Regions from separate parts of the Rhizobium sp. LEGMi-198b genome, predicted to be linked through region 1. Evidence: predicted binding sites of a transcription regulator. Region 1 holds the regulator's gene; the other holds the start of a gene.

Region 1 (14,577 bases):
CGATGTCACGGAAAGATCGCGCGTCTTGAAAAGGATTGCCCGTGCGCGAAGGCCGGGATCGTCCCCCGACAAGGATAGATCGTAGAAGGCTTCCATGCCTTCTAGGGTCAGAACCTCGATCCCCGTATTGGCCGCGTGGATCGTCAGGCCGAAGGAATGATCCGATATCTTTGGCCTATCGACGACCTGCTCGAAAAAGCCACGGAACGCAGCCGGATTCGGCGCCGAGACGGCAACCCTTGCAATGCCGGTTACGCCATTGGCATGCCGCTCCAGGGCGCCGCGATCGGCCGGCAATGGATTGATGCGCTGGCAGCAGAAGGTGAAGAAATCCGGCGAACGCAAATCGGCTGCGAAAGCAAGACGGAAACCTGCCGTCACCTCCGAACCGTCCGGCATGCGCATCGGCCGGGCAAAATCCAGCATGTTTCCGGCTGACATGGTGTTGACCCGGAATCGTTCGTCATCGGCGACCGCATCGTCCGTGCCGAAAACGATGGCCGAAAATCCCTCATCGCCGATGCGAAAACGGTAGGCCTGGTCGCGGGCGACGAAAACATTGCCCTCCCCCACGCTCGCCTCGCACTGCTCCTGCGATGCTACACCCAAGGGCTCCAGATAGGTCTTGTCAGCAAAGAAAACGCAGGCATTCTCCGTGCCGAAGGGATGTCGGGCATCGGACGCCACGGTGAAACCAAGCTTGCCCAACCGCTCTCGCGCCAAGGCGATATTGACCGTCGGCAGAACGAGATGATCCAGCGGATGCGGCGATGAGGTCATGGTCTCCCCCTTCATTCGTCGGCAGGTTTGCGCCCATCTGCGGCTCAATTCAAGATCAAAGCGTCGGAGCAGACGACAGAAGAGCGCTCCCGCAAAAATCCGCACGCGAACTAGCCGAATTATATATGTGCTGGCACCAAACTCTCCCTTGTGAGAGGGCAATAATTCGAGCAATATCCGCATCATACTGCAATAAATGATCTGTAGCGCGGCAACAGGTAAGTGATACGGGTGAGGATAGCGCCGAAAAGTCCGTTTCCCGGCAGCAAGACAAAGACGCGCATTCTTCAGTTCGGATTGTCCAACGGCAACGCAATTCACCATCCGATCTCGGAAAGGCAGAAGAGCGGCCCGTCGTTACTTCTATCTTTGCAGCAGTACTCAATCTGATTGTCGGGTGCTTGGGGGAGACATGCGCTTGATGCTCGTCGAGGGGGCGCCCATACGCCCGGTCTTACATTTGACGGCTTCTCTTTGTCTGGCCTTGGTGGGGCACGTCCGAAGGTTCACGAATTCTGTCGCCCGCTTGATTTCCCTTATGCCCAGCGGCTTGGTCGCCGTTGCACTTATCCTTGTTTTCACGGCTATTGCGCCGCAACTGTGCCACGCGCAGACCCCCGAAACGGCCCCCACAGCACCGCCTGCAAAGCTATCGGAATTGCTGCGTCTGATGAATGATCCGGAGCTGCGCCAATGGCTGGAAAAGCGGCAAGCAGCCGAGCAACAGCCGGCACCTTCGGCGACGGCGACGCTGGTCGAAACCGGAGAGGCCCGCGCTCGCGCCCGATATAAGGCGCTGCGGTCGGCGATTCCCAATGTACCGGGGCAGCTCGCCGCTGCAGCGAGTAGGGTGCGTGAGCAGGCAAGGAACAACGGCTTTGCGCCTGCCGTCGTCATGTTCGCCGCATTGGTCTGCGTCGGTCTCGCTGCGGAATGGTTTTTCAAGAAAACCGTCCTGAAAGCCCAGTTTCCAAATCCTCTTGTCGCACATACGATCGGAGAATTAGGACCGTGGATCACTTTCACCCTCGTCAGCTCCGCCATTTTCCTAGCCATAGACTGGCCGCCGCTACTGCATGTGGTGATCCTGTTTTATCTGACGGCATTCATTGCCGCTCGCCTCGCATTTGCCGTCTGCAGACTATCGATGGACGCGGGCTCTCTGTCGGCCTTCGGCTATCGCAGGGCTTGTCTCTTCATTGCCGTTTTGGCGATAGCCGGCGCCACGACGTCGCTGACCAGACCGCTCTCCATCGACGGAGATGTCGGCACCGTCGTCTCCCACGGGTTCTCCATTCTCCTATTGCTGATTACGCTCGAAGCCGTGTGGCGGCGACCGGCCAAGGAAACCGCTGCCCGACAGTTAACGCTTATGAACATCCTTTATTCACTCTACGTTGCCTGCCTCTGGCTTCTTTGGGTGGCCAACTTCGTCGGCCTCTTCTGGCTTGGCATCTATGTCGTTGTTCTTCCGGGGCTATTGACTGCCGTCGGACGGACGGCCGAAGCATTTGCAAAGGGACGCTGGCCTGGTGACAACAAGAACAGTGCGCGCATGGTGCTGGCCATCCGCGGTGCGCGGGCGCTCGTCATCGTAGCCGCGGTCGCCTGGATTACCGTCGTCTGGCACTATGATCCCAACATCCTCGCACGAGAAAATCCGGCGATCGACGCCGCTGTTCGCGGTGCGCTGAAGAGCGTCGTCGTTCTGATTTTGGCCGATCTCTGCTGGCAATTGTCGAGGGCATTCATTGACGAGAAATTGAGCGCCGCCGATAGCAGTGCCTCCTCGCCATCGGCGGAAGCCGCGCGCGCGGGCCGCCTTCGCACCCTGTTGCCGATCTTCCGCAACGCGCTGGCAGCCATCGTTATCGCAGCCGCCGTCCTCACCGTGCTGTCCGAAATGGGCGTGCAGATCGGGCCGTTGATTGCGGGGGCCGGCATATTCGGCGTGGCGATCGGCTTCGGCTCGCAAACGCTCGTCAAGGATATCGTCAGCGGCATTTTCTACCTGATGGACGATGCCTTCCGCGTCGGCGAATACGTTCAAAGCGGCAGCTACAAGGGAACCGTGGAATCTTTCAGCCTGCGTTCCGTCAGGCTTCGACATCATCATGGTCCGGTGTTCACAGTTCCCTTCGGCGAACTCGGCGCCGTTCAGAACATGAGCCGCGACTGGGCGATCGATAAATTCCTGCTACGGGTTCCGTTCAATACCGACGTCGCCAAGGCGAAAAGGATCGTCAAGCAAATCGGAGAGCAGTTGAAAGAAGATCCGGAAATCGGACCGCAGATTCTTGAGACCCTGAAAATGAAGGGGGTGGAGCAAATTGGCGACTTCGGTATCGAACTGAGCTTTGCTTTTACCGCCCTCCCCGGTCGGCAAACCTACATACGGCGCCAGGCCTATACCATGATCCGCGACGCCTTCATGGAAAACGGCATCGACTTCGCTCAGCCGACAGTGCAGGTGGGTGGCGAGGAAAAATCCGATGCCGCGATCGCAGCCATGACACTGCAGAGAAAGAAGATCGCTGAGCAAATGACGCAATCGGCAGCGCCGCCGACCTGACCGTTCGCGCGAGATCAGTCACCAGCCTCATCTCCGCGCCCTCTTTGGCAAGGCGACAACCCTGGAGCCGATACCGGATGACGTTGGACAGAAAGGAGATCCAATGTGCTGAATGACCATCTGACGTCTATTGCCGCGCACGTTATTCAAATAGCGCTGACACCGGTCTTTCTGCTGGCGGGCACCGCCGGGTGCCTCAATGTCTTCTCGGCCAGGCTCGCCCGCGTCTCCGACCGGGTCAACAGCCTTTTCGAACGGGTGACCTCTGAGGACCCGGATGAAACGCGGTTGCTGCAGCTCTATTATCTGCGACGGCGAACATTGGCGCTGGAGATCGCAGTTCTGCTCGGCACGGCATCGGGCGTGTTCACATGCCTTGCGACGCTCGGCCTCATGGGCGGTGCAATTCGACAGCAATTTCGCGAGCAATTGCTGCTCTGGCTCTTTGGCCTTGCCGTCTTCGCACTCATGGGCGCCTTTGTGGCCTTTCTCGTCGAGATGATTCTGGCCGGGCGCAGCATGCTAAGGCAGATCGCCAACGACCGTACCTTGCTCGAGCACCGGCACGGGAGTTCGAGGAAAAGTTCAACCTATTGATATCCCATCGAATATTACTACGGATGGCACCAATCCCGGCCCCTCAGAAATCCGGATTCCCAGTCAGATCCATAGCTTGCTCTCCATGGTTCGGAGAGTGTCGTCCTCCAAAGAGCTTATAGAACGAAGAACATGGCTTTTCGCCGCCTTGGAGATAATCCGTTTTGGGATCGTCCGAAATTTTGCTTCGCCCGATTCCGCATATATTTCTGCTATTTAGTTTGAAGGTGCCGGGAAAAAAGTCATCTGCCCGGGACCTGTTATGTTCCCATTTATTTGATGCACCTACAAAATGTTCACCGAAATTTAAGGGCTTGCGGAACACATATGGAACATATAGTGTCCGTTCTGGATTTGTTTCACGACACCTTCTCAGTCCCGAGGTTCAAAACGATGTTGACGCGCAAGCAGCAGGAACTGCTTCTCTTCATTCACGAACGAATGAAGGAGTCCGGTGTTCCGCCATCTTTCGACGAGATGAAGGATGCGCTGGACCTTGCGTCCAAATCCGGTATTCACCGTCTCATCACGGCTTTGGAAGAGCGCGGCTTCATCCGTCGCCTGCCGAACCGAGCCCGAGCGCTGGAGGTCATCAAGCTGCCTGAGGCCTATAGCCCGAGCCTGCAGCCTCGCCGCGGCTTTTCGCCAAGCGTCATCGAGGGTAGCCTTGGCAAGCCGCAACTTGTGCCGCCGCCCGCACCCGCCAAGCCGGTGAGTGAGGACAACAACAGTTCGGTTTCGGTACCCGTCATGGGCCGCATTGCCGCCGGCGTTCCGATCTCGGCTATCCAGAACAATACTCACGACATCACCGTTCCCGCCGACATGCTCGGCTCCGGCGAGCATTATGCGCTGGAGGTCAAGGGTGACTCGATGATCGATGCCGGCATCTTTGACGGCGATACCGTCATCATCCGCAACGCCACGACCGCCAATCCCGGCGACATCGTCGTCGCTCTCGTCGATGATGAAGAGGCGACATTGAAGCGCTTCCGCCGCAAGGGAGCCTCGATCGCGCTTGAAGCGGCAAACCCTGCTTACGAAACCCGCATCTTTGGGCCGGATCGAGTGAAGGTACAAGGCAAGCTCGTCGGTCTCATTCGCCGCTATCACTGACCGGTGACGCCGGCTTGAGCGGCGCGCCAAAAGTGTCTGTTCGCCAGTCGTAGGAGCGATGCAGGCTCCATGGCCGCGAAAGGTTTTCAAACGCCGCCGTTGCGACCGGTTTATTGGTGCTGAGGTTCATTTCAATAGATCCCGTGCGGCGCAGTGTTGCGCCCGTAAAAAGCATCGCGCCAGAGCGGCAGCGATCAAGACGCAGCCGTACGGAGGTGATGACGATATTGGCCGTGTCGCAGGCCGGAGCGAGATAGGCGGCATCTTCAATGGTGACAAGCATGTCGCCATTATCCAGCATTGCCACGCACCATGCACCTTTTTGGCAGGCGAAACCGCCCGGCCCGGCCGCGTCTAATGCCGCATCCATCGCCTTTCGAACGGTGCTCTGTTCTTCGGAATTCAGGCGACGATGCTTGTCTGATTTGCTGATTTTGGGGAGCTGACTATCCGGCGGAAGCATCGTTGGCGGTTGCTGCTCGGTGATCGCCAATGCTCTTTGCCACTGCTCGAAGATGAAATCCGGCGGTTTTTCGCGGTTTGTCGTCAGCGCACCGTTGCGCAACAAGGCGACCAGCGTGCCGTCCTCGGAGATCATGAGATCAGGCTTGAGGACACCGGGGCCGAGCGCCACGACTGCAACCGAACCGATGATCAAGAGCGCACCTGCATGTCGCAGCCATGTTCTCAGCAAGGTCATCAACAAGAAGCCGGCTATGACCGTCGGGAACAGCCAGACCGGCAGCCGACCGAAGGGAATATTGCCGCCCCAGGCGGCAACCGTTTTGGCAATGACGATGACGACATCAAGTCCCCAGCCGGTTATCTGCCAGAAAGGGGCATCAACGCCAAATGGCATCAGTAGCGTCGCCGCCATGCCAAACGGCATGACGACAAAGGAGACGACCGGCATAGCCGCCAGATTGGCGATGAGACCATATGTCGCCAATCGGTGAAAATGCTCTATCGAGAAGATTGCCGTCGATGCGCCGCCTATAAAAGAGGTCGACAATATGCTTCCGAAGAAACGGGAAACGAAGAGCAGCGGACGCATGACCCGGAACCGGGAGAGAACGCTCTCCCGATGCGGCCTCCTCGCCCAGAGCGAATAGCCGGACACCAACGCCAGGGTCGCGGCGTAAGACATCTGAAAACTTGGTCCGAGCGCCTGCGAAGGCGACAGTATGAGAATGACTATCGCCGATAGCGCCACGTTGCGCAGGCTAATGGATGGTCGGTCGAAGAGCACGGCGATCAGCATGATAGCCATCATGATGAAGGCACGCTCCGCGGATACCCCGAAGCCGGAAATGAGATAATAAGCCGTCACTGTAACTAGCGCGCCGAAGGCCGCAATCTTCTTTGTTGGCCAAGCCTGTGCCACGCCGAAAAACAGACTGAGGGCGTAGCGTAAACCGACATAAAAGATGCCCGCGGAGAGCGCCATGTTCAGGCCGGAGATGGCGATGATATGCGCAAGACCCGAGGTCCGCAGCGCTTCCGTCGTATCGTCTGAGATCGCTCGTCTCTCATCGGTGACAAGCGAAGCCGCAAAGGCGCCGGTGTCTCCGGGCAAAAGCGTCCTGATTCTATCGCCGATATGGCTGCGCAAACCGGCAAGCCAGATATCCGCCTTGTCGAGGACCGACCCCTGAACTACATCACTAGTCGGCGACAATAATGTCGGCGTTCCATAGGCAAAACCATTCGCGCCGGTGCCATCGAAATAGGCGCTGAAGGCGAAATCGTTGAGGCCGGGCAAGGCAGGTCCGGCCGGCGGCGTCAACCGCGCTCTACCCTGAATGCGGTCGCCGAGTTCGAAGGGCTGGAGCTGTTTGCGCACGAAAATGGTGATCTGCGCCGGCGGCCGGCGAATGGTCGGTTTTTCCGTTGCCTCCAGGGCGACGACATAGCGCCAACGGCCCTTGTCGTCGGCTTCACGCCGTTCGATCCGCCCGGTGATGGTGGTCGTCACCGCAGAGTCGAGCATCACCGTCGATGCGCGCCAGGTTTCGCATTGCGCCAGAGCCATGCCGGAGCACACCAGCATGCCGGCAAACAATATGTGCCGTAGCACTCGCCCCGCCTGCTGCTGGCGGAAAAATGCGACAGCGAAGATAAGGAGGGCCGTAAAAACAGCTTGCGGCGGCGGATCGGCTCCGACCGAGAACCAGACGATCGCGCCGGCGCCGATGTAGACCGGCGCAAATAGCATCGCGCGACCGTGCGCCGCCTCTTCTTCGGCTAAATGGTAAATGCTGAGTCGGATGCTGCCTGCCGCGAGGCGAAGGCGGGCAATAAGCGCGGCGTGGTCCTGTGTCCGCTCTGGCCGCGACGCTTTGGCACGAGAAATAACCGCGCCCACGCTCTGCTCGCGCACGGCAACCGCAGCCAATTCCCGACCATCCACCTGCGGATCCGGTGCCTCTAAATTAGGCATATATTCCAGCGCCCACGCAAAACTACAGCTATAGCGGGAGTTTTGCCGTCACCGGCCAGTGATTTCAACTGAAATCGGCATCATCGCCGACAAAAGACGCTAATTCACGCTTGCGCAAAACGGTCCCTTCTACCGCAGTGCCCAAAAGTTGATACTGCAATGCACAAATAGGCGTAAGGATAACTTGGCATTAGGCTCTGGATCATATAGCTAATCGTTAGTCGCTTAACCCTTTGGCGCTTTTTAAGGCGCCAATCCCGCCAAATCTTGGAGGATCAGCATGACGGAACAAAGCGCGAAACTAACTTGGGGTGAAAAGACGGTGGATTTGCCGGTTAAGTCCGGAACCATCGGCCCAAGTGTCATTGATATTGGTGCCCTTTATAAGAACACCTCCACTTTCACCTACGATCCTGGCTTCACTTCGACTGCGTCGTGCGAATCCAGCATCACCTTTATTGATGGCGACGAAGGCGTTCTGCTGCATCGCGGTTATCCGATCGAACAGCTTGCCGAACACGGCGACTTCCTCGAAGTCTGTTACCTGCTGCTCTACGGCGAATTGCCGACCGCAGCCCAGAAGAAGGACTTCGATTACCGGGTCGTGCACCACACCATGGTGCATGAACAGATGTCTCGCTTCTTCACCGGCTTCCGTCGCGATGCGCATCCGATGGCCGTCATGTGCGGCTGCGTCGGCGCTCTGTCGGCCTTCTATCACGACTCCACCGACATCACCGATCCGCACCAGCGCATGGTCGCAAGCCTGCGCATGATCGCCAAGATGCCGACGCTTGCCGCCATGGCTTACAAGTACCATATCGGCCAGCCCTTCGTTTACCCGAAGAACGACCTCGATTATGCGTCGAACTTCCTGCGCATGTGCTTTGCCGTGCCCTGCGAGGAATATGTGGTCAACCCGGTGCTTGCCCGCGCCATGGACCGCATCTTCATCCTGCACGCCGATCACGAGCAGAATGCGTCGACATCGACGGTTCGCCTCGCGGGCTCTTCCGGCGCCAATCCCTTCGCTTGCGTCGCCGCCGGCATCGCCTGCCTCTGGGGTCCCGCTCACGGCGGCGCCAACGAAGCTGCGCTCAACATGCTGACGGAAATCGGCACGGTTGACCGCATTCCGGAATATATCGCCCGCGCCAAGGACAAGAACGATCCGTTCCGGCTGATGGGCTTCGGTCATCGCGTCTACAAGAACTACGATCCGCGCGCCAAGATCATGCAGAAGACGGCGCACGAGGTTCTCGGCGAACTCGGCATTAAGGACGATCCGCTGCTCGACATCGCGATCGAACTGGAGCGTATCGCGCTGACCGATGACTATTTCATCGAGAAGAAGCTTTACCCGAATGTCGACTTCTACTCCGGCATCACGCTGAAAGCTCTCGGCTTCCCCACGACCATGTTCACGGTGCTGTTTGCGCTTGCCCGCACCGTCGGCTGGATCGCCCAGTGGAACGAGATGATCGAAGATCCGGAACAGCGTATCGGCCGCCCGCGCCAGCTCTATACCGGCGAACCGCAGCGCGAATACGTTCCGGTTTCCAAGCGTTAAGCCGAAGAAGCGAGACAACAAAAAACCCGGTCAGAAATGGCCGGGTTTTTTCTTGGACAGGACATCGAGAACGATCGCCGCGGCCTTTTCGCCGGGCGGCTCCTCGGTCTGCATCCGCTGCCAGACCAGATCGTAACCCTGAAGCATGGCTGCACGCTCGGGCGTATCGCTCGACAGCCGCTCCATATAGCGCGCCAGCAGACCGGGGCGCAGCACATCGTTGATCAGTTCGGGCACGACGGCATAGTCGGCAATCAAATTCGGCAGAGCTGCCGTCCAGGTCTTGATGCGCGAGAGTACGAATCGGGCAAGCCATTCCGTCTTGTAGGCCGAGACGACGGGAACGCCCGCAAGGCCCAATTCCAGCACCACGGTGCCGGAAGCCGCCATCGCCGCATCCGCTTCCGCGAAAGCGTTCCATTTGGCATCCTGGCCGACGAAGACATCTGGCTTGACGCGCCAGTTTTCAAGGAGGGAGCGCACCAATGCCTCCTGTCGCGGAACGGTCGGCAACACGTAACGAACGCGATCGTTTCGCCGGCTAAGCTCCGTTACCGCCTGCTCGAAAACCGGCAGAAGCTGACGGATTTCCGAGGAACGCGAACCGGGAAGCAACAGGATCGTCTTTTCTCCGTCAGGCGCGCCGAAAGGGCGAAGCGCACGCCGGCGGCGGGTTTCGACCAAGCTCGAATCCACCGTCAGCCGATGGCCGACATAGGTCGTGGCCGGCCCCGCCAAGCGCTGCATCGCTGCCGGCTCGAACGGCAGGATGGCGAGGACATGATCGACATAGGCGAGCATTTTCTGCGCGCGATATTCTTTCCACGCCCACACGCTCGGGCAGACATAGTCGACGACCGGCAAGTCCGGCAGCGCCGCGCGCACCTTCTTGGCAACGCGATGGGTGAAATCCGGGCTATCGATGATCAGGAGCACGTCCGGCTTGGCTGCGATAATGGCGTCCGTCGTCTGGCGGATGCGGGCAAGCAGTTTCGGCAGTCGCTTGATGACCTGCGCAAAACCCATGATCGACAGTTCGGAATAATCAAAAAGCGAACGCAGACCCTGTGCTTCCAGGGCATCGCCACCAACGCCGATCAGTTCGACGGCGCCATCGTAACGTTGCTTCAATGCCGCGACGAGATCGCCGCCGAGCAGATCGCCGGAGACCTCGCCGGCTACGACGGCAAGCTTTAACGGCACACCGCTCACATAAAGCCCTCCGCGCTAAGGCCGCGATCGATGCCGCAGACGAACAGCCCGGCTTCGTCGGCAGCCGCAATGACCGCTTCGCGCTCCAGCACCAGCGCCCTGCCCGCCTCGACGGCGACGCCGGCAAGGCCGGCCTTCTTTGCGTTGAACACGGTCGAAACCCCGATCGACGGAAGGTCGGCGCGCACGTCCTGCTGCGGCTTGCAGAGCTTCACCAATACGCCCCGGCGACGCGCCGATATGCGCCCTTCGGCTCGCAAACCGGAGACGCGCTCGATCATCTTGTCTGTGCCCTCGGCGCCCTCCAGCGCCACGACACGGCCGCCGACGCTGACGGCACCCTGCCCGACATCCAGCAATCCCAGGGCAATGGCTGCCTTCGCTCCCTGCGCGATATCGCGCAGATCCTCTTCCGATGGCGAGAAACGGCCGAGCGGCCCGGTGGTCGCCAGCAGATCCGGCGCGATCTCATGCGCGCCGACGACGCGGACACCGCCGGCCTCGATCAAACGGATAACCATCTGCAGCACAGCATTGTCGCCACCGGAAAGAAGGGTGCGGATGGTCGACGGCAATTCCTTGATCACGCGCCAGGTCGGACGCACATCGCGCCAGGGCGGACGACGCGCGACAGCGCCGGACATGACGACCCGGTCGACTCCATAGCGGCGAAACATGGCCTCCAGGCCGGCAAAATTGCCGACGCCGAGATTGGCATGATCGAAAGCGGACCAGTCGCGATCCGCCTCATCCGTCAGCGCAATGATAACGGGATTTTCGCCTGCCTGCCGGGCGGCATCGGCAACATAGGCCGGCAAAAAGCCGCTGCCTGCGATGATCGCCAGCCTGCCCGCATGGTTTTGACCGCTCGCGGCCACCTCAGCCCTTACCGCGATTGGGCGACGACAATGCGCGATCGCTTTCGGCGGCGATGAAATCGAGGATCTCGATCACTTCCTTACAATCGGCATATTCTTCGCGGATCGCCGCCGCATTGTCGCGGATCGAGCCCTCGCCTTCGAAAATGCTCTTATAGGCGCGGCGAACCGTATGGATGACCGAACGCTCAATTCCGGCGCGCGTCATGCCGACAATATTGAGACCCGAGAGTACGCCTGGATTTCCGTTCAGCATGCCATATGGAATGACGTCATAGCTGGCGGCCGAAAGACCGCCGATGAAGGCTTGACGGCCGATGCGGGTGAATTGATGCACCGCGCAGCCGCCGCCGAGGATGGCGCGGTCTTCGACGGTGACATGCCCGGCCAGCATGACATTGTTCGACATGATGACGTTGTTGCCGACGCGGCAATCATGGGCGACGTGGGAATTGGCAAGGAACAGGTTGTTGTTGCCGATGATGGTCTTGCCGCCGTAGTCGGCGGTACCGGTATTGATCGTCACGCCTTCGCGAATCGTGCAATTCTCGCCGACGTCCAGCGTCGTCTCTTCGCCGCCGTGATGCACGCTCTGCGGATCGCCACCGACGACCGCCATCGGGAATATCTTCGTGCCCTTGCCGATCGTCGTCCGGCCGGTCACAACCACATGCGTCAAGAGCTGAACAGCATCATGCAACACGACCTTGGGGCCGACATGGCAGAACGGGCCGACGACGACATTCTCGCCGATGACCGCTCCATCCTCAACGACCGCGAGCTTATGAATGCGCGCGCTTTTTGCAATACTGCTCATGCCTGCTCTTGGTCCTTCCGTACGATCATCGCGCCGATATCGGCCTCGGCAACCAGCGAGCCATCGACCTTGGCGTCGCAATGGAACTTCCAGATCGTACCGCGCTGCTTCAGCTTGACAACGTGGAATTCAACACGATCGCCAGGTACGACCGGCTTGCGGAAGCGGGCATTGTCGATCGTCATGAAGTAGACAAGATTGCCGCCGATTCCGTCCTTGCGGGCGCAGATCGCGCCGGCCGTCTGCGCCATACCTTCGATGAGCAGAACGCCCGGCATGATTGGCGATCCCGGGAAGTGGCCGGTAAACTGCGGTTCGTTTGCGGTGACGTTCTTGATGCCGATCGCGGAATTATCGCTATCGATCTCGATGATCTTGTCGACCATCAGGAAGGGATAGCGATGCGGCAAAAGCTTCATGATCTCGATGACGTCTGCCGACGACAGCGACGTCTTGGCTTCTTCAGTCATGCTCCGCACTCCCGTCCTTCTTTTCTCTGGCTCCTGACCGTTTTGCGATCTCCGCCGACTCTCTTAGAAAATCCCACAATGGCCGTGCCGGAAGGCCCGCATAGCGCTCGCCCGCCGGAATGCTGTTCATCACGCCGCTTTTGGCACCGATCTGAACACCGTCGCCGATATGAATATGGCCGTTCAAGCCCGCCTGACCACCGATCTGCACACCGTCGCCGATCACCGTGCTGCCGGCAATGCCGACCTGGCTGACGATCGCGCAGTGGCGGCCGATGCGGACGTTATGTCCGATCTGCACCTGATTGTCGATCTTGGTGCCCTCGCCGATGACAGTGTCATCCATGGTGCCGCGATCGATCGTGGTATTGGCGCCGATCTCGACATTGTCCTGAATGATGACACGGCCGATCTGCACGATCTTCACCATACCACGCGGGCTCGGCGCATATCCAAAACCATCCTGGCCGATACGCGCGCCATTGTGAATGATGACGCCATTGCCGAGGTAGGAGCAAAGCACGCTGGCGCCGCCGCCGATCGTGCAATTGCGCCCGATCTTGACACCCGGCCCGATCATCGCGCCGGCTCCGATGCGCGTACCCTCCCCGATCTCAGCACCCGGTCCGATAACCGCGCACGGCTCAACGCCGACGTCAGCCTCAAGCTTGGCGGTCGGATCGATGAAGGTCGCCGGCGAAATCAGCGTTGGCGCAGAGGTCAGTGCAACCGGACGCATGGCTTGCGGATGCAGCAGAGCGCCCGCCAGCGCGAAATCCGTGTGCGGCTTTCTGGAAAGGAGGACCGGGATATGCGCGGGAACGAAAGACTTCAGCGCCGGCAAGCAAATGATCGCCGAAGCCCGACAGGTCTCCAGTTCCGCACGATTCTTCCGGGAGAGAATGTAGCAAACGTCGCCTTCGCCCGCCCGATAGACGGGAGCGATGGACTTGATGACGACGCCGGCAAAGGCCTCGTCAGCAAGTTCCGCCCCAAGATGCTCGGCCAGCGCACGGAGGCTGACGCCATCATGGGACGGGAAAAAATCGATATGTTCCATAAGCACCAGCTCCAGAACGGTGTTAAGCCCGCAGTTCTGGGCTGCCGATATCAGAACTGGTTGGCGATGCCAAACCGGAAATTCTCAGTCTTGTCGTAGTCTTCCTTGAGAACCGGCACGGCATAGTCAACTCGGATGACGCCGAAGGGCGACGACCAGATCAGGCCCGCACCCAACGAAGCACGGATCGAGCTGTCGTTGTGCAGTACGTCACCGAAGAGGTCAGCCTTGTTGCCGTAGAGCGTACCCGCATCGGCAAAGGCTGCGACGCGCAGACCGATATCCTGCGGAACGCCCGGCATAGGCATGCTTGCTTCAGCCGAAGCCGTGAAGTACGTCGTGCCGCCCAGCGCATCGCCATGCGACGAACGCGGACCGATACCGGCATTCTCGAAGCCGCGGATTTCACGGCCACCGAGCGTGAACTGATCGAAGACGTTCAGGTGATCGCCTGTCGGCATGACATAACCGGCGCCAACCGTCAGCGAGCCGATGATGTCGGCTTCGTCGCTGATCATCTTGTAGTAACGCGCCTTGCCGCTCAGCTTGTAGAAGTCGGAGTCGCCGCCCAGACCCGCATATTCATGCGTGAACTTGGCGATGATACCTTCGCGCGGCAGATTCTGATCGTCGAGCGTGTTGTAGGTAAAGGTCTGCGAAATCGTCGACTGCACCCACGGGCTGTTGTTCACGAGATTCAGATACGGAGCCGACAGATTGTTCTCCCAATCGTCGGTGCCGTCATACTGAAGACGCTTGTAGTTGTAGCGTAGGGTCGTCGCCAGGTTCTCGGTGATCGGCGCGGTGACGCGCAGGGAGAAGCCTTCTTCCGAATAATCGTAGAAATCGTCGCTCGAGGTCTGGTTCCTGAAGATGTCAAAGCCGGCAGCCAGACGATAGCCGAGGAAATAGGGCTCGGTGAACGAGATGTTATAGGTACGGTTGCCTTCCGTGCCGGCACCTGCGGCGATACGGATGTACTGGCCCCGACCGAGGAAGTTCTTTTCTTCGACCGAAGCTTCGAGCAGCAGACCGCCGTTGTTGCCGACGGCGTAACCAGCACCG
Region 2 (14,577 bases), on a different contig from region 1:
CCTCATGATCGGAGGGGACAACCACGCAGACCGGCTTGCCATCCACCTCCGCCATCAATGTCTTCAACACCCGATGCGGCTCCTCGCCCAACGCTTCCGCCGCCTGCATGCCGACACGCTCTGCATTCGGATCGTAGTCATAGGTATGGACGGTGAAGGCAACCTTGGCCTGGGTCAGCACCTGCGTGGCGCGGGTGGTTTTGGACATGCGGATACCGGTGTCTTTGGCGATGCGGATCTCATCCGCGCTTAGAATGAATGCGGTCGAGCCTTTCAAGAATTTCCAATCCGCGCGCGCTATCACCGTTTGCTGCTCTCAGGCGGAAGCGTGTTTCGGCGTCGAACTCAGTCAACGCTTTCGTTGAAAGTTCTTCGAAAAGCTTATTGAGGCTCGTGCCGCGGGCGGCGGCAAGAGCTTTCGGTCGCTCATGTTGATCGTTTGGAAGGCGGATTGTCAGTGTACTCATGTCAAAGCCATATACGCTGTCATTCCGGAAGCCAATTGGCTTTAGTCAGCTTCCGAAAATGCCCGCATAAATCTCCGGCTTGAACCCGACCAGCAATTTTTCATCGGCCTCCAGCACCGGGCGCTTGATCATCGAAGGTTGGGCCAGCATCAGCGCGATGGCCTTGTTCTTGGTGAGATCGGCGCGGTCTTCCTCGGGGAGCGCCTTGAAAGTGGTGCCGGCGCGGTTGAGGACGGTTTCCCAGCCGGCTTGCGCGGTCCAGCGTTCCAGATGGTCGCGGTCGATGCCGACGGCCTTGTAGTCATGGAAATCATAGGCGATGCCATGGCCTTCCAGCCAGGTCCGTGCCTTCTTCATCGTGTCGCAATTCTTGATGCCGTAGATGGTGATCGTCATGTCGAATCCGTCTCTTGCTGTGCGCTCTCGCATAGCACGCAAGCGGAGATGAGCGAAAGTCTGGGGACGGCTCGATGGTCATACGTCCGCTGAGGTGCCTCAGTCTTCCAGCGCTCCCGGCTTGCGGGCGGCCGTGCTCGGCCTGTCGCAGCCGATTTTCATCAGGTCACCGCGGCGGCGAACAAGGCGATCGGAGACGCGGGTGACGATGAGGCCGGCTTGCGGAGCATGGATATCGATCGTTCCATTCGGCATGCCGGGGGCGGTAATGATCGTCGCCAGCAGATCGCCTTCATCGACATGTTCGCCGATATTGCGATGGAAGAGCACGGTACCGGCCTGCGGCGCCCGGATTATCTCGACATTGTCGAGCGGCACGGCGGGCCCGGTAAAGCTCGGCAGGCTCACGCCTTCATCCCGCACTGCGCCGCGGGCAGCGAGGAAACGCCAGAGCCCTTCGGCGTCCCTCTTGGCCATCTCTGGATAGACATCGCGCGTGCCGCGCAATTCGACGGTCACAGACAGTTTTCCCGGTAGCCGCGCCTTCTTCTCGCCGGGCACTTCGTATTTCCAGGCGAAGCTGACAGCCTCCTCGAAGGCGGAGCTTTCACCATCCGACAGCAGCACGGCGTCCATGTTCAGCGCCGCCGCCAGATCGGCTGCCTCCGGCCAGAAGGCGTCGTCGATATAGGCATATTGCAGGGATTCGTCATCGCAATGCAGGTCGATCACCAGATCGGCCGCAAGCGCCATATGGATGAGCTGCCGCTTCAGCCGGTCAGCGGCCGGGTAGCGCTCCAGGTTTTCGAGCAGCAGATGGCGGTCGCGCGCGGAGATCAGCGGAAAGTCGCGATTAAAATTTGTGCGCGTGCCCAAATCGAAGCGGCCCTGCATTTCGCCGAAATGCGATTGCGCCGCGCCGATCGGATTGGCGTGCGGCACGACGATGATATCGCTCAGAACCGCGCCTTCCGTCTCCGCCTGCCGCAGCCGCTCGCAGAGGAAATGAGCCAGCGCCGTGCCCGGCAGTTCGCCGGCATGCAGCGCCGCCTGGATATAGACCTTGGGCGCATCCGGCTCGCTGCCTGAAAAATGCAACACAGGCAACCGCCATGCGATCCCCGGCGTATCGCCGTCGATAGTAATGTGCGTGATGTCCATGTGTTTCTCTCCTGCTTGTGATGGCCCGATACCAAGTCGCGGCCTCCGTCCGCAACAATTATGGGAAGGCGGCGCGCGGATGGATCAGAACTTGTTTCACCGCCTGCCGAAAGACAAGGTTCCGCTTCCGGAGCCTTTGTCATCGCCTCTGTTCTATAGGCCGCCGCTCCTGCGCAGGCTCATGATCAGGGCGAGGCTGAGCAGGACGGCGCCGGCACCGAGGAGGAAGGGTGCCGTATAGCCGAACTGATTGGCAAGCAGGCCGGCGATCGGGCCGGTGCTTCCGAGCGCCACATCCAGGAAAACCGAATAGAGGCCAAGCGCCACGCCGCGATTTTGTGCTGGAACGTGCGCCATCGCCTCGTTGCCGAGCGCCGGAAAGATCGGTGCAAAGCCGGCTCCGGCAAGCGCCGCGCCGATGATTGCGACCGTGGCCGAGGGAGCAAAGGCCAGCGCCATCAGCCCCAGGATCTCCACCACCAGCGAGACGCGCGCCAGCGGCAAGCCGCCGAAGCGGGCGACGGCTTGCGCCAATCCGAGGCGGACGCCGATGAAGGCCAGGCCGAAAGCGCTCAACGCCAGCGAAGCCCCATCCCAATCGCGGCTATGGAAAAAGAGAGCGACAAAGGCCATCACGACGCCGAAGCCGCTGGAGGCCAGTGCCAGCGCCGCGCCGAAAGGCGCGACGCGGCTGAGGACTTGGCCGGTGCCGATGCCCTTTTCCTTGACACCGGGTACGGCCGGCCGCGTCTGCGCCAGCATCAAGCCGGCAATTGCCAGGCCGATCGTCACGGCGCCCGTGGCGAAGAAGCCATATTGCCCCTCCAGCCAGGCGCCGAAGGGTGCGGCAAGCGCGATGCCGCCATAGGTGGCAATGCCGTTCCAGGAGATGATGCGCACGGTTTCGCGCGCGCCCATCAGCCCGATCGCCCAGGTAATCGCCGCCGTGCTGACCAGGCTTTCACCGACACCCAGCGCCAAGCGGCCGACAAGCAGCAGCGCCAGGCTCAGAGCCGGAGCACCCGTCACCAGCGCCGATGCCAGCGTCAGGGCGCCGGAAAATCCATAGGCGATGAAACCGAGGAAAACTGAACGGCGCGGCCCATACTGATCGCACAGCCGGCCGACCTGCGCGCGGCTGATGATGGTTGCCACATATTGCGCGCTGATGGTGATGCCGGCCCAGACGACGCCGAAACCGAGACCGCTGTCGACATAGGTCGGCAGCACGGCGAGCGGCAGGCCGATGGCGATATAGCCGAAGAAGGTCAGCGCGACGATGGAAAGGAGGGATAGTGTCGAGGCGGACTGGATGGTCTGGGAGGCAGTGTTCACGAGATATCGCCTGCGGGCACCGCGCGCGGTGTCCTTGCTGTTTGCCATGCGGATCGGGGTTCGTACCGGACAGGAGTGGCGGCAACGGCCCATCGACCGTGCGACGTCACGGATGAATTTCGTATCAGGCGGGAAGCGGTGGGGTCAATGAAATTGCTGCTTTGCAGCAAAAATTCATGGCGTGTTCAAGCAATTGTGTTTAGCGCCGTGGCGGGGACCGCACCATGTCCGGCCGCGGGAAGGGAGGCAAGGCGACGATTGCGCCACCTTGCCCTTGGGTTCACATCGTCAACACCACGCTTGCCGTCGTCCGCCCCGCCTCAAGGTCGGCATGCGCTCCGGCCGCATCTTTCAGTGCGTATTCCGCGCCAATCGGATTGATCAGGCCGGCCTGCAATTCCATCATCAGCGCCTCGGCGCCCCGTCGATAGAGATCGGGATCGTTGGCGTAGGTCAATACGCTCGGGCGAGCGAGACCGATGGCGCGGGGCGCAGTCAGTTCCTCGATCTGGATCGGAGGAATGGGGCCGCCGGCCTGGCCGATGCTGGCGACCATGCCGAAGGGCCGGACGGTGGCGAGCGTCTGCGACAGCATCGCGCCGCCGATGCCGTCGATGGCGAGATGTACGCCCCGGCGGTCGGCGATGCGGCGCGTTTCCTCCACCCAATCCTCGGAATTATGCAGGAGAACGGCGTCGGCGCCGGCTTCATAGGCAAATCCCGCCTTGGCTTCGGAACCGACAGTGCCGATGACGTTGGCGCCGAGCCGCTTGGCCCAGCGCGTCACGATCTGCCCGACACCGCCGGCTGCAGCATGCACCAGCACCCATTCGCCCGATTGCAGCGGATGAACCTTGTGGAGCAGCATATGGGCGGTGAGTCCGCGCAACATCGTACTGCCGGCGAGCCTTTCGCTGACATCGTCAGGCAGCCGCACCAGCCGTGAAGCAGGCAGGGTGCGCACTTCCGCGTAACTTCCCAGCGGATGACCGACATAGGCGACCCGATCGCCGACCGACAGGCCCTCGACGCCGGAGCCGATTGCCTCCACGATGCCGGCGCCCTCGAAGCCGAGAACGGTCTGGCCGGGCGGCAGAGGGTACAGTCCAGAACGGACATAGATATCGACGAAATTGACGCCGGAAATGCTTTGGCGGATGCGGGCCTGGCCGGGACCCGGCTCGGTGATGGCAAGATCAACGAGCGTCATGGTTTCGGGACTGCCGGGACTGGTGATGGCGATGGCTAGAGGCATTGAACGGTCTCCTTTCAGACGGACTTTTGATCACAAAGGTGCGTCTGAATAAATTCGGTATGAGTTCACCATATCTGTGCAATAATGCACAGATGATCGATTGGCAGGACCTTCTTCATTTCGCTTATCTGGCGCGGACCGGCTCGCTCTCGGCGGCTGCGCGTGAGCTCGGCGTCGACCATGCCACGGTCGGCCGGCGCATCGCCGCGCTGGAACGCACGCTTGACCTGCGCCTGATCGACCGTAGGCCGCGCACCTCGCCGCTGACGGCCGATGGCCGGGCGATCGCCGAGCTGGTGGCCGGCATGGAGGACAATGTCGAGGCGATCAGACGCTATTCAAAAAGCGCGGTTGCGGGGCTTTCCGCCGCCGTCAAGATCAGCGCGCCGCCGTCCATCGCCGCCCACCTCATCGCCCCGAAAGCGGTCGCCTTTCGTGCCGAACATCCCGATATCACGCTGACGATCGCCGGCGTTACCCGTCGCGCCGCCCTCGATCATGGAGAGGCTGATGTCGCCGTGCGCATGTCGCGGCCCGAGGAAAGCGACCTTCTGGTGCGGCGCATCGGCGTCATGCGCTTCGGGCTCTATGCTGTCCCTGAGATTGCCGCAACACCGGAGGAGAGCTGGGTCTTCATCGGCTATGATGCGGCGCTCGATCATCTGACTCAGCAGACCTGGCTGCGCAGCCTGCTTGCAGGCCGCCCGATCGTTTTCCGCGCCGGCGACGTCTTCGGTCAATTGCAAGCCGCACTTGCCGGTCTCGGCGTCGTCGCGCTCCCCGCCTTTCTCGGCGACGGTGAAGCTGCGCTTACGCGTCTGCCGACGGAGATCCCGTCACCCACGCGCGACCTCTGGCTCGTCACTTATCCCGATCTGCGCCGCTCTCCGGCCATCCGCGCAGTGATGGATTTTGTCAGCGAAATGATCGGCAGAACGTGTCCATTGAGAGAGGCTGACGGGGCCACGTAAGCCAACGGTTCGTCATGCTTACTTTCCTGTTGCAGCTTACCAGCGAAACTCTACACCTAGACAGATTGGCGATTCCTGTGGTCGGTGATCGATGACGAAGCTCAGCGGCTGGCCCGCGATAAACAAAGCCGATGTGATCGCGGGCATATCGGTTGCCGGCCTGATGCTGCCGGAAGCGGTCGCCTATGCCGGTATCGCCGGTCTGCCGCCGCATAGAGCGATCCTCGCCGGTATTGCCGGCTGTCTGGTCTACGCGATTTTCGGACGCAGCCGTTTCGCCATCGTCTCACCGACCTCTTCATCTGCCGCCATTCTTGCGGCGACGCTAGCGGTTGTTCCGGGAGACGCCACCGTCAAGGCGAGCCTCGCGACCATCGCCGTCGCGCTGGCCGGCATCCTCTTCGTCATCGCCGCCGCCTTGCGCCTGGGCGGCATTACCGGCTTCATCTCGCGCCCGGTGTTGCGCGGCTTTGCCCTGGGACTGGCGATTACCATCATCCTGCATCAGCTCCCGATTCTCGTCGGCGTCCCCGTGCAGGGCTCGAATATCTTCAGCTATGCCGGCGCGCTGTTGGCGGCAATTCCCAGGTGGAACATCGCAAGCGTTGCCGTCGGCATCGTGGCATTGGTCGCACTGCTATTGCTCAAGCGGCTGCCGGGCGTCCCCGGCGCCTTCCTCGTGCTCGCTGCCGGCATCCTCGCCTCTTCTGCCTTTGGCCTCGACGGCCATGGTGTCGCGTTGGTCGGGACGATCGAGGTCCTGCCGCAATGGCCTTCGCTTCCCGATGCCGGCTGGCCCGCTTATTCGCGGCTGGTGCAATTTACCGTGCCGCTGGTGCTCATTCTCTTTGCCGAATCCTGGGGTACGATGCGGGCCTTGGCGCTACGCTACGGCGATGCTCTGGAGGTCAATCGCGAATTGGGGGCGCTGGGCCTTGCCAATATCGCCAGCGCCGTCGTCCAAGGCATGCCCGTCGGCGCCGGTTTTTCCGCGGGTTTCGCCAGCGAAGCGGCGGGAGCGAAGACGCGGGCTACCACCGTCTTTGCCGCCATCGGCCTTGCCATTCTGATCGCCAGCGCCGGGCCGCTGGTGGCGCGGCTGCCGGAGCCGGTGCTTGCCGCCGTGGTGATTGCGGCCCTCACGCATGCGCTCGACCCCGGTCCGATTCTTCGACTGCGGCGGCTTCATCGTGATTTCTATGTCGCGCTCGGTGCCGCGGCCGGCGTACTGATCTTCGGCGTCCTCAACGGCATGCTGCTGGCGATCGTACTTTCGCTCGTCGCAATGATGCATCGATTGGCATCCCCCTATGTTGCTCGTCTCGGACGGCTGGGGGGCAGCCATAATTTCGTCGACGTCAGCCGCCACCCAGAGGCGATAGAAACGCCCGGCATTGCGATCTGGCGTCCCGGCGAGCCGCTGTTTTTCGGCAATGCCGATATGATCCTTGGCGAGATTCTGACGCGCAGCCGCGCCGAAACGGGACTGAAGGCCGTGGTGCTAAGTCTGGAGGAAAGCTTCGATCTCGACAGCTCCGCGCTCGACGCTTTGATGGAATTCGACAATGCCATGCGCATTGCCGGCATCCGCGTGCAATTCGCGCGTGCTCATGATAAAGCCCGCGACCTCATGGCCGCGGCCGGAATGACCGATCTCGAAAATCGCTGTAGCTTCAGCGTTGACGACGCGGCCGCGGTGGTTGCACCGGCGGTGGGGAACGGCTGACCTCTGTAGCCGGCTTAGTTCAGCAGCCAGTAGCAAAGATGCTCGTGCCTGCCTTCCCCCTGGAGGCTATGGACCAGAACAAAATCCCGGACGGTCCACCCTACGGGTTCGTCAAGCACGACTTCCGGAATCAATTGACCCCGATATAGCAAGGTCATATGCGGCTCAAATTCCCTTCTATCGTTATTTGCAAAGCCGGTGAACCGCATTGCGTCATCCAGTTCTTGACGCAGCGCTTTCAGTTCCGCATTTCCTTCCTTGCACCATAGGACAAGGGGGCGATTGTCGCCATTACCGAAGCTGACGGCTCGATCGAAAACCACTTGGAATGATGGCTTCCTGACGGTCGACGCCGCTTGCATTGCCGCAAATGCGATCTCATGCGGTGGCTCATGCATGCCGGCGTAGGAGCCCAACTGGTAAAGCGTAATATGAAACAGATCCGAGGGGCGCGGCTTTGCGAAGAAGCGGTATTGCCGATGCAGATCGCTTGCCAGTTTGGCACTTGACGAAGCAACCTCCCGATCAGGCAGTACAGCAAAATAAAGACCAGCCGAATGCATCGGATCGGCTTCAGATTTCCTGACTCGTGATCCTCCGCCAAGATTGAGCGAAAGCTGTGCGTTGTTCTTCATGAGATCGCTTCAAAGCCAGCCGGCCTTGCCTCGTGCTGTTCTTGCTGAGCGCTGATATCCTACGGTCGCCTAGTCTTAAAATCAAGAACAAATAGAGAACAAATTGAAGTGGCCGCAATTGGCCGGGAAGATCGGATATTTCATCGCATCCCTCGATTTGGAAAAAGCACCGAATAAAACTGCCCTTCGATTGTTCACCGCAGGTCAGGGCATTTTGGCCCGCTCTCAACAAGGGAATGACCTCACATGTTGATCAAAGCCATCTTCTCCGCCGTTCTTTTCGCCTTCATCGGTCTCGGCGTCTCCGCCTGCTCCACCACCGGCTCCGGCGGCGGCATGACGCAGAATTCGGCTCCGGCCGGCGGAGGGTATTGATAAGCTCCCAAGCTGGGTGGGAAGTGGTGTGGCGGATGTTGCCGTCGCAGCATCGGCATCGCTTCCTTCACTCCGCAAAATGTTGGCAACAATCGGCCTGCGCAAGAATCGGGTTGAATTCGGGTGCCAGAGGCACGATTTTCATGGCAAGTGGAAACACGGAGACTTTGCCATGAGCGAGACAAGGCAACATTATCTGATCTTCGAAACCGTCGGTGGTTTCTGTGGGATTGCGTGGAACGACATCGGTGTCACTCGCTTCCAATTGCCGACGAAAAGCGCTGAGGCGACCGAGCGCCTCATGCTTCGCCGTTTGCCAAATGCACGACCTAGCGCGCCGACGCCCGATGTCGCCGATGCGGTTGCCGCCGTAAAGCGTTATTTCGCTGGCGAAACAATCGATTTCTCCGGCGTGAAACTGGATCTCAGCGAGCAGGACGATTTCTTCAAGCAGATCTATGCCGCAGCGAGGCAGGTAGGGTGGGGGCACACCACCACCTATGGCGCGCTAGCCAAACAGCTCGGCGCCGGTCCGGAAGCGGCGCGCGACGTCGGCCAGGCCATGGCCAAGAACCCCGTGGCGCTGATCATTCCCTGCCACCGCGTCTTGGCCGCCGGCGGCAAGATAGGCGGCTTCTCCGCGCCCGGCGGTTCGACCGCCAAGGCTCGCATGCTGGAACTGGAAGGCGTCCAGCTCGCGCCGCCGAAGCCCGTGCAGCAATCCCTGGGTTTCTGAACGTTGGTCGTGTGCATAACGCGCCCGGAGGGTCACGCGTCCGTGGATGCGGCCGCATCTCCGGCGATGGCCCGAGCCGTTCCGGGCTGAGGACGCAGCAGCAGATAGAACGCGGCGACATGCGTGATCATCAATAGAGGCACATAGATGATCGGGATTGCGTAGGTGGCGCCCAACTGTCCGGCGAACCCGGGAAGGTCGAATTGGGTGCCATTATAGTAGTCGACGATGAGGTCGACTGTCCCCACAACATTGAAGGCAATGGTGAACAGCCAAAAGAGCGGACGTATCCTTACGGTGAGAAGCGCCAGCATGGCGAGCAGGCCGGTTGCAAAGTCACCATAAGCGGCTGATATCGCGAAGCCGGTGGGCAGATTGGGGCCGACGACGCCGGGAACAATGAAGACCAGCCCGAAGAAACGGAAACTGTGCAGCGTGGCGATGGCGCGTTGCGCTTCGACCTGATCCATGGATTTGAGCTTCGGCCAGACGTAGGCTCCGAAGCAGAGCAGCCAGGGGACGTAACCCAGAACGAGATGTAGCTGGAAGATGATTGCGGGCGACATGTAGCCTCCTATGGTGTGCTAGCTCATGCGGTCTCAAACACGGTGGTCGGAATGCCGAGCCGGGCCGTCCGGGTCAGATGTACGACCGCTATCGCCTGGCGACTATTCGCTATAATGTTGACGGGCCATGAAGCAGAATTTCACAGTCAGACGAGGCGCGCTCGATGGGGTGGAGGCGTTCCTGAGCGTCGCCGAGCACCGCAGTTTTCGCAGAGCGGCCGCGGAACTCGGGGTGACTCCATCGGCGATCAGCCAAGTGGTGCGCGCGCTTGAGGCGCGCGTCGGCGCAGCGCTCTTCCTGCGCACCACGCGCAGTGTCGGCCTGACCGAAGCAGGAGAACGATTCCTGTCGCGTGCAAAGCCAGCCTTCGAGGAACTCGTCGCTGCGAGCGAGGTTGCCGGTCAACTCGGAGAGCGGCCAGCCGGATTATTGCGCCTTGCAGTGCCGCGTTCGGTCGTGCCGATCGTGCTGGAGCCACTGATCGCGTCCTTCTGCGAGGCCTATCCCGCGATCGAGGTGGAGATTGCCGTAAGCGAGAAGCTGGTCGACCTCGCAGCAGAAGGATTTGATGCCGGCGTCAGACTGGGGGAATTCATCGACGCCGACATGGTCGCGGTGCGGCTGACGCCGCCGTTCCCGTTTGTAGTCGTTGGCAGCCCCGATTACCTGTCTCGGCATAAGCGGCCGGAGCGTATCGACGATCTGCGTGACCATGCCTGCCTGCGCATGCGCCGCACGAACGGGTCGGTCGCGCCCTGGTCCTTTGTCGACGGCGGCAAGGCGGTCGAGGCAATCGTCTCAGGGCCGCTCATCGCGCATGACTACCCCACGGTCCTGGGAGCTGCCATCCAGGGTGCGGGAATTGCGCAAGTGCCAAGCCCGCTCGCCGAAGCGGCTCTTGCCGATGGCCGCTTGCAAGTGCTGCTCGCCTCCTTCGCCGTCACAACCCCCGGGGTTTTTCTGTACCACCCGGGCAGAAGCCAGGTTTTGCCCAAACTGCGCGCATTCATCGAGCATGTCAGATACCGCAGCAACGACGCTCCGCGCAGAGGCGACCCAGCTAGATCGCACCAATGATCACATCGATATGCCCGCTTGGACTCAGCTCGGCATGTTCTCGAATTGCGGAAGGTCGAGCGGCTTCACCCATTCAAGACGTCGCTTGGTGAACATCTCGAGCACCGGTTCGATGCCCGCGGAACTATCCAGGCAGCCGATCGTGGCGAAGATCATTCCTGGGAAGCTCTCCAGCTTGCTGCTGAAGACCCTGGCGCCGCAATTGGGGCAGAAGTTGCGATCCAGGCCCTTGCCGGATTGGGCGATGTAGTGAAACGCCTTCGGCTCGCCGCTGACCAGCGCAAAATCGTCCTCGGGCACGCCGAAGAACGTCGCCGCCTCGCCGCCTGACGCCTTCTTGCAGTCGAGGCAGTGACAGACGGCAACAAAGGTAGGATCGGTATCAAACTCGAATTTGACGGCCCCGCATGCGCACTGACCGGTGTGCTTCTTCGCCATGTATCAGCCCTCCATATTTGACTGGCAAAGCATCCGCGCCGTTCGCGCGCTGTCAATCGCTGTATTCTAGGGGATCATGCAGCAGGAAGCATCGGACATGCGGATAAAACAGGCAAAGGTTCGCGATTGACTTCTGCCCGTCGGATTATTGCTGCAAATCAGCCATCTCGTATAGCGGCCGGATTTCGATCTCGCTCGGTCCCGGCATGGGATTGGGGCAGCGCTTCACCCAGGCGATTGCCTCGTCCATGTCCTTGACGTCCCAGATCCAGAAGCCGGCGACCATCTCGCGACCACCGGCGAAAGGCCCATCAATGACCGCACGCCCGGGACCATCGAACGCAACACGCTTGCCCTGCGAGGAGGGCTTGAGGCCGTCGGCCGTGAGCAAGATGCCGGCATCCCGCAGCTCGTCATTGAATTTGCCCATCGCTTCCATCATCTCCGCCTCCCAGGCCGTGTGGAGGAACCCCTTCTCGCTGTCTTCGGTAGCCTTCACGATCACCATCACACGCATCGTCTGTCTCCTTTTTTGAACCGGCCGCATCGGCCTGACATTGGAATGACGAACGGAGTTTTTGGAAACCGACACCATCTCGCGATTTTTTAGCGACACGACCGTTCGCATGAGAGTAGCGTCGAGAATATCGATGGATGCCCCTAGTTTCTTCCAGTGCCTTGTCAAAATCTCGCCGGTTCAAACGTCTTTGTCGCAGCGGGCCATCAGGCTGCGCGTATCGAGAGAAAGGAACGCATCATGCAATATATGCTGTTGGTGTATTGGAACGAAGCCGAGCATAAGAATGCTAAGAAGGAACAGAAAGCCGAGACGTTTGCGGCCTATGCGGCCTATACGGAAACGTTGAAAAAGGCCGGAGCCTACGTTGCGGGTAGTGGATTGCAGGATTCCTCGATGGCAACCGTGGTGCGTGCGCCGGAGGGCAAGACCACCGTTCTCAACGGCCCCTATATCGAAAGCAAGGAGCAGTTAGGCGGCTATTATATTATCGAGGCTGATGATCTCGATAGCGCCGTCGCCTGGGCGGCGCGCTGTCCCGGCTCCCGGCAGGACACGGTAGAGGTTCGCCCTCTCATGGTCTATTGAACTATCATGTCGCAAGGAGATAACCGGTCCGCCATCAAAGCTGCTGAAGCGGTGGCGCGCCGAAGCTATGGCAAACTGGTCGCCATCCTTGCGGCCCGCACACGCGATGTGGCCGGCGCCGAAGACGCCCTGTCGGAGGCCTTTGCGTCTGCCTTGGCCGATTGGCCGGCCAATGGCGCGCCGCTAAACCCCGAGGCTTGGCTGCTTGCCGTTGCCCGGCGCAAGATGATCGACGCCGTCAGGCGCAGACGAGTAAGCGCCGTTGCCTCCGAGCATCTGAAGCTCATGGCGGAAGAGTTGGAGGCAACGGCGAGCCTAGCGCCAGACATTCCAGACGAGCGTCTGGCTTTGATGTTCGCCTGCGCGCATCCGGCAATAGAGTCTGGAGTGAGAGCGCCGCTGATCCTGCAGACGATCCTTGGGTTTGACGCACAGACAATCGGTTCCGCCTTCCTGGTCTCGCCGGCGGCAATGGGTCAACGGCTGGCGCGGGCCAAGAACAAGATCCGTCGCGCCAGGATTCCCTTGCGTGTGCCCGACAGGGCAGACATGCGCGCACGTTTGGCGGCGGTACTGGAGGCGGTCTATGCGGCCTATACGGAAGGCTGGAGCGATCCAGCTGGTACCGATGCGAGCCTGCGCAACCTCGCGGAAGAGGCGATTTGGCTCGGCCGGCTGATCGTCGCGCTCCTGCCGAAGGAGGCCGAAGCGCTCGGCCTGCTTGCACTGATGCTCTATTCCCATGCGCGGCGTGGCGCCCGGCGCAGTCCGGCCGGCGAATTCGTGCCGCTTGCCGATCAGGATCCCGCTCTATGGGACGAAGCGTTGATCGACGAAGCTGAAGATCTGCTTATTCGCGCCAGTACGCTTGACGCCTTCGACCGCTATCAATTGGAAGCGGCAATCCAATCGGCGCATGTCGTGCGACGCCGCACAGGCGCGACGGATTGGGTGGCTATCGAGCGCCTCTATGATGGCCTTTGCGCAATTACCGGCTCGCCGGTGGCGGCAATTAATCGCGCGATCGCCGTGGCGCAGACGCACGGGCCTGCGGCAGGGCTGGCGGCGCTGCCGATACTGGCCCCTGGCAGCCGGCTGGTCGAATATCAGCCGTATTGGGCAGCGCGCGCCGAACTCCATGCGAGAACGGGGGAAATGGCAGCGGCCCGCGAAGCCTATGACCAAGCGATTGCGTTGGAAATAGATCCTGCCGTCCGCCGCTTTTTGCAAAGGCGACAGACCGAAAGCCTAACGCCGCCGCGCTGAGCTTGGTGTTCCGCTCGGACCGGTCGAGCTCGCCTTCTTGGCTGGAAGGTGTAACCCCTCATTCTCGCGCGATTATTTTGATATGTTACTATTATGGCTTGGAACTAATGACGTGCGAGACTGTTCAGTTATAACTTTGATACGACGCTAACGTCGTGCCCGGCCGGCTGGGGTAAGCGGCGCTTTTTCAGGAGTCTCTCATCATGAAGATTTCGTCCGGATTTCGTTCAGTCGCGGTTGCCGTCATCGCCGCCGCGGGAATTAGCTTTGCCAGTGCCGCGCATGCCGACAGCGGCACGATCCGCTTCGCCGTCTACAAGGCAGCCTTCTTCGTCGGTGGCTCCGGCGGCGAGGGCACGCTGACCTTCCACGGCCGGCGCTACCCCATCACGATCGGCGGCATCTCGGGCGGCCTCGCCTTCGGTGCCTCCAAGACGTATTTCAGTGGTACCGTGCGCCACATTCGCCGCGCTCGAGATGTGTCGGGCGTGTACGGCGCAGTGGGCGGCGGCGGCGCGGTCGTCAAAGGAGCCCAGGTGATCGTCATGACCAATGACAAGGGCGCTCAGCTCGAACTCACAGGCAGGCAGGTAGGCCTGCAAATCAATGCCGATATCAGCGGTCTGAGCATCACGGTGAAGTAAGGGGCTGTTGCTCCGTTCGTCATCTCCCCGGAGAGGCCCGATTTGCTGAGTTTGGCGATCGGGCCTCTCCGGCAAAGTCATTCAGGAAGTGGCTTTTGCCACTTGCGCTATGCCGCAGTGCTGCTCGCGACGAGATAAGAGTGAAACATTATCGTTAGCTGTCTTTCGGCCTCGCTTCCCACAGCCGGGGGCATGACCCGTTTGCAGAATGCCGGGACCGTTCCGTAAATCACTGCCGTCATTGTTTGGGCGATCAAGTGCGGATCGGCAAAACGGCCATCGCTGGCGGTGGACAGCATCGCCTCGATCGCCCTTTCACTCCGCCGGGACGCCGATTCGATCAGCTCGCGCGCATCAAGCTCCGTAGCGATGAGGTAGAGGGCGGGCGCGACCTCGGTTTGCGCCATCCTTGCGTCAAGATAG

The links. Region 1 encodes LexA, which represses DNA repair genes until DNA is damaged. Its sites were predicted from a motif close to TGTTCNNNNTGTGTTCNG; they were not measured.
Region 2: the regulator LexA is predicted to act here: its motif matches at 8,030-8,047, upstream of ACXHXG_RS05740 (2'-5' RNA ligase family protein).

What each region holds. Positions count from the first base shown of each region.
Region 1 is NZ_JBSYVH010000009.1:51,239-65,815, reverse strand. It holds gene ACXHXG_RS27940 (VOC family protein) at 1-780, opposite strand, end outside; gene ACXHXG_RS27935 (mechanosensitive ion channel family protein) at 1,319-3,352, shown strand; gene ACXHXG_RS27930 (DUF2721 domain-containing protein) at 3,458-3,949, shown strand; gene lexA (transcriptional repressor LexA) at 4,343-5,065, shown strand; gene ACXHXG_RS27920 (ComEC/Rec2 family competence protein) at 5,046-7,505, opposite strand; gene gltA (citrate synthase) at 7,786-9,075, shown strand; gene lpxB (lipid-A-disaccharide synthase) at 9,106-10,287, opposite strand; gene ACXHXG_RS27905 (LpxI family protein) at 10,284-11,165, opposite strand; gene lpxA (acyl-ACP--UDP-N-acetylglucosamine O-acyltransferase) at 11,167-11,982, opposite strand; gene fabZ (3-hydroxyacyl-ACP dehydratase FabZ) at 11,979-12,452, opposite strand; gene lpxD (UDP-3-O-(3-hydroxymyristoyl)glucosamine N-acyltransferase) at 12,445-13,512, opposite strand; gene bamA (outer membrane protein assembly factor BamA) at 13,563-14,577, opposite strand, start outside.
Region 2 is NZ_JBSYVH010000001.1:1,162,764-1,177,340, reverse strand. It holds gene ybaK (Cys-tRNA(Pro) deacylase) at 1-208, opposite strand, end outside; gene ACXHXG_RS05770 (ArsC family reductase) at 513-863, opposite strand; gene ACXHXG_RS05765 (M14 family zinc carboxypeptidase) at 963-2,024, opposite strand; gene ACXHXG_RS05760 (MFS transporter) at 2,178-3,359, opposite strand; gene ACXHXG_RS05755 (quinone oxidoreductase family protein) at 3,640-4,614, opposite strand; gene ACXHXG_RS05750 (LysR family transcriptional regulator) at 4,707-5,585, shown strand; gene ACXHXG_RS05745 (SulP family inorganic anion transporter) at 5,677-7,311, shown strand; gene ACXHXG_RS05740 (2'-5' RNA ligase family protein) at 7,326-7,946, opposite strand; gene ACXHXG_RS05735 (hypothetical protein) at 8,193-8,321, shown strand; gene ACXHXG_RS05730 (methylated-DNA--[protein]-cysteine S-methyltransferase) at 8,494-9,057, shown strand; gene ACXHXG_RS05725 (hypothetical protein) at 9,090-9,623, opposite strand; gene ACXHXG_RS05720 (LysR family transcriptional regulator) at 9,751-10,701, shown strand; gene ACXHXG_RS05715 (GFA family protein) at 10,726-11,139, opposite strand; gene ACXHXG_RS05710 (YciI family protein) at 11,285-11,656, opposite strand; gene ACXHXG_RS05705 (YciI family protein) at 11,897-12,244, shown strand; gene ACXHXG_RS05700 (RNA polymerase sigma factor) at 12,251-13,510, shown strand; gene ACXHXG_RS05695 (lipid-binding SYLF domain-containing protein) at 13,714-14,154, shown strand; gene ACXHXG_RS05690 (TetR/AcrR family transcriptional regulator) at 14,262-14,577, opposite strand, start outside.